2 regions of the Cronobacter dublinensis subsp. dublinensis LMG 23823 genome follow, and region 2 is predicted to be linked to the other one. Evidence: predicted binding sites of a transcription regulator. Region 2 holds the regulator's gene; the other holds the start of a gene.
The links. Region 2 encodes Fur, which represses iron uptake genes when iron is present. Its sites were predicted from a motif close to ATAATAATGAGAACNACTATCAA; they were not measured.

Region 1: bfd (bacterioferritin-associated ferredoxin) is a predicted target of Fur. The motif match lies at 1,383-1,405, and genes of this name have one in related genera.

The regions. Positions count from the first base shown of each region.
Region 1 covers NZ_CP012266.1:4,059,708-4,061,887, reverse strand. The annotation lists gene fusA (elongation factor G) at 1-10, shown strand, start outside; gene tuf (elongation factor Tu) at 78-1,262, shown strand; gene bfd (bacterioferritin-associated ferredoxin) at 1,440-1,634, shown strand; gene bfr (bacterioferritin) at 1,700-2,176, shown strand; gene AFK67_RS18840 (prepilin peptidase) at 2,180-2,180, opposite strand, start outside.
Region 2 covers NZ_CP012266.1:1,351,055-1,353,234, reverse strand. The annotation lists gene fldA (flavodoxin FldA) at 1-394, shown strand, start outside; gene fur (ferric iron uptake transcriptional regulator) at 684-1,136, shown strand; gene AFK67_RS06180 (helix-turn-helix domain-containing protein) at 1,460-2,071, shown strand; gene AFK67_RS06175 (beta-N-acetylhexosaminidase) at 2,129-2,180, opposite strand, start outside.

The DNA.
Region 1 (2,180 bases), 1.7 Mb from region 2:
TGGCAAATAAGCCGCAGGGTTAAAACCAAAGTCCCGTGCCCTCTCGGCGAGGGGGCACTATAGTAAGGAATATAGCCGTGTCTAAAGAAAAATTTGAACGTACAAAACCGCACGTCAACGTCGGTACTATCGGCCACGTTGACCATGGTAAAACTACCCTGACTGCTGCCATCACTACCGTTCTGGCTAAAACCTACGGTGGTTCTGCTCGTGCATTCGATCAGATCGATAACGCGCCGGAAGAAAAAGCTCGTGGTATCACCATCAACACCTCTCACGTTGAATATGACACCCCGACTCGCCACTACGCGCACGTTGACTGCCCGGGCCACGCCGACTACGTGAAAAACATGATCACCGGTGCTGCTCAGATGGACGGCGCTATCCTGGTTGTTGCTGCGACTGACGGCCCGATGCCGCAGACCCGTGAGCACATCCTGCTGGGTCGTCAGGTAGGCGTTCCGTACATCATCGTGTTCCTGAACAAATGCGACATGGTTGATGACGAAGAGCTGCTGGAACTGGTTGAGATGGAAGTGCGTGAGCTGCTGTCTCAGTATGACTTCCCGGGCGACGACACCCCGATCGTTCGCGGTTCCGCGCTGAAAGCGCTGGAAGGCGAAGCTGAGTGGGAAGAGAAAATCATCGAGCTGGCTGGTCACCTGGATTCTTACATCCCGGAACCGGAGCGTGCGATTGACAAGCCGTTCCTGCTGCCGATCGAAGACGTATTCTCCATCTCTGGTCGTGGTACCGTTGTTACCGGTCGTGTAGAGCGCGGTATCATCAAGGTTGGTGAAGAAGTTGAAATCGTTGGTATCAAAGACACCGCGAAATCCACCTGTACCGGCGTTGAAATGTTCCGCAAACTGCTGGACGAAGGCCGTGCGGGCGAGAACGTAGGTGTTCTGCTGCGTGGTATCAAACGTGAAGAAATCGAACGTGGTCAGGTACTGGCTAAGCCGGGCTCCATCAAGCCGCACACCAAGTTCGAATCTGAAGTGTACATTCTGTCCAAAGATGAAGGCGGTCGTCACACTCCGTTCTTCAAAGGCTACCGTCCGCAGTTCTACTTCCGTACGACTGACGTAACCGGTACCATCGAACTGCCGGAAGGCGTAGAGATGGTAATGCCGGGCGACAACATCAAAATGGTTGTCACCCTGATCCACCCGATCGCGATGGACGACGGTCTGCGTTTCGCAATCCGCGAAGGCGGCCGTACCGTTGGCGCGGGCGTGGTTGCTAAAGTTCTGGGCTAATTTTTCCAGAATTGAAAAGGGCGCTTCGGCGCCCTTTTTGTTTTATAAGGAAAAATTTTCTGAAAGGGATTGAGCCTCTCATTCGCCCCGGAACACAGAGTTAATGTCTGCTTTTACTTCGTTGTAATCATAACCATTCTCATTTACAATCTGTGCATAAACTGAACGGGAGTTATCATGTACGTTTGTTTGTGTAATGGCATCAGCGATAAAAAAATACGGCAGGCGGTACGTCAGCACCATCCCCAGTCCTTCCAGCAGCTTCGCAAATTTATGCCGATCGGCAACCAGTGTGGTAAATGCGTGCGTGCCGCCCGCGAGATCATGCAGGACGAACTGATGCAGATCCCTGAATATCAGGAAATTGCCTGACCGCAGATTTTGACTTCCTCGCCAGCCCATCTACGCTTCATGTAGTGGAAGCGGAGGGAAGCAAAATGAAAGGTGATATCAAGATAATAAATTATCTCAATAAATTATTGGGAAACGAGCTTGTCGCAATCAATCAGTACTTTCTCCATGCGAGAATGTTCAAAAACTGGGGCCTGATGCGCCTCAACGATGTTGAATATCATGAGTCCATTGATGAGATGAAACACGCCGATATTTATATTGAGCGTATCTTATTTCTTGAAGGCATTCCTAACCTTCAGGACCTGGGCAAGTTGCATATCGGCGAAGATGTAGAAGAAATGCTGCGTTCAGACCTTACGCTTGAGATGGAAGGCGCTAAAGATCTGCGCGAGGCGATCGCCTATGCTGATTCAATTCATGACTACGTCAGCAGGGATATCATGATTAAAATCCTTGAGGATGAAGAGCACCATATCGACTGGCTGGAAACCGAATTGGATCTTATTAGCAAAATTGGCCTGCAGAACTACATTCAGTCCCAGATTAAAGAACAGAGCTGACATC
Region 2 (2,180 bases):
GTTCGATATTCTTCTGCTTGGCATCCCGACCTGGTACTACGGTGAAGCGCAGTGCGACTGGGACGACTTTTTCCCGACGCTGGAAGAAATTGACTTCAACGGTAAGCTGGTTGCGCTGTTCGGCTGCGGCGACCAGGAAGATTACGCGGAATACTTCTGCGACGCGCTGGGCACCATTCGCGATATTATCGAGCCGCGCGGCGCGACTATCGTTGGCCACTGGCCGACCGAAGGTTATCACTTCGAAGCGTCCAAAGGTCTGGCGGATGACGATCACTTCGTCGGCCTCGCGATTGACGAAGATCGCCAGCCGGAGCTCACCGCAGAACGCGTTGAGAAGTGGGTGAAGCAGGTTTCTGAAGAGCTGCACCTGCAGGAAATCATCAACGCCTGATGATAAACGGCGCGGGCGGCCGTCCGCGCCGGTTGATAGATAAAAGCAATGAAAATAATTGCTACAAATTTTTAACTTTCCCTCACTACGCTGTACAATGGCTTCCTTAATTATCAGGCCTTCACGTTAAAAACGCTGGCGGGTCCACGATTTTTAAGCTCTTTTTTGCCGGGTGCTTGCGGTTTTCATTTAGGCATGTCAGTTCTATAATGAGACGCATTCATCTTCGGCGTATCCGATGTATCGCTCCCTTTCGGGACGAGTCGTTAAGCAACAGGACAGATTCCGCATGACTGACAACAATACCGCATTAAAGAAGGCCGGCCTGAAAGTCACGCTTCCTCGATTAAAAATCCTCGAAGTGCTGCAGGAACCGGTCAATCATCATGTCAGTGCGGAAGACCTTTATAAGCGTCTGATTGACATGGGTGAAGAGATTGGCCTTGCCACGGTCTATCGCGTACTGAACCAGTTCGACGATGCCGGCATTGTCACCCGTCACAACTTCGAAGGCGGTAAATCCGTTTTCGAGCTGACGCAACAGCATCATCACGATCACCTGATCTGCCTCGATTGCGGCAAAGTGATCGAATTCAGCGATGAATCTATTGAAGCTCGTCAGCGTGAAATCGCGACGCGTCACGGCATCCGCCTGACTAACCACAGCCTCTATCTGTACGGTCACTGTGCCGATGGCGACTGCCGCGAAAACGAACACGCGCACGAGGTCGGCGAGAAATAACGCTCGTCATACCGCCTGCTCCAAAGCCGACCTGTGTCGGCTTTTTTATTGTCTGAAAACCAGAGACTGAAAATACAGCTGTACTATTTTAGATAAAAAACACTGCGCTGCGTATTTTAATACAGCGTACAATGCTTAATTAAACCATATCTATTTTATTAAATTGAAATTCAGAAAAGATAAATGTCTTTACCGGTCAATCAGTTAGGCAACGAATTATCACGATTGTTCATTTCCTCTTCCCTGCCCCTTATTGCAGCAATAAAAAAGCATCCATTAAGATACAGCAACGACATAATTTTATTTTAAACAAGGTAACCAATATGGTATTACCCTCCAAACCCCTTGCTGAGATTTATCGCATTGCTGATATTTTCAATAGTTACGGTAACTGGTCTCGTGCGGAGAAAAATACGCTGATCCCGCTGCGGGACGGGGAAATCTGTATCATACGCGGCGGTCAGTTCTCGCTGATGCGCCAGAGCGACCGGCTGCTGCTGGAAAAAAGCAGCGCCCCGTCGGTACTGGGCCTGGCCAGAAATTTAGGTAAATCCCAATTCGCAAAATTACAGGCGGATTCAGAATGTCATTATCAGTTAATTCCTTTTGATTATTTCATGCAGGAAATTGAAAAAAATCACTGCCAGTTACATCTCCTGGTTTTGTCCTCATGGATAATTAATATGCTTTGCTATCGCGAAGAGATTATGCTCGGCAGAAACAGCTTTAGTATGATTAAAGCCAATATCGAATGTCTGGCCGCGATGGATGAGTTTATGCGTAACCGGATTAACGTCGCAGATTATATTGTTAAAAAAACCAATCTTTCCCGCAGTATGGTAATGAAAACCCTTTCTCAGTTGCGCAGCGCGAAACATATTGAAATCAGTAAAGGTAAGCTGCTAGCCGTGCATTCCCTGCCTGACGCGCCGTAATACGCCGCCCCGATAAACCTAAAAGCCAGCCCGGAGGCTGGCTTTTTTATTATGCCGTTACGGCTGCAGGTGCTCCGTCCGGCTGTAACGTTTGCCGTCGTGGCTGACG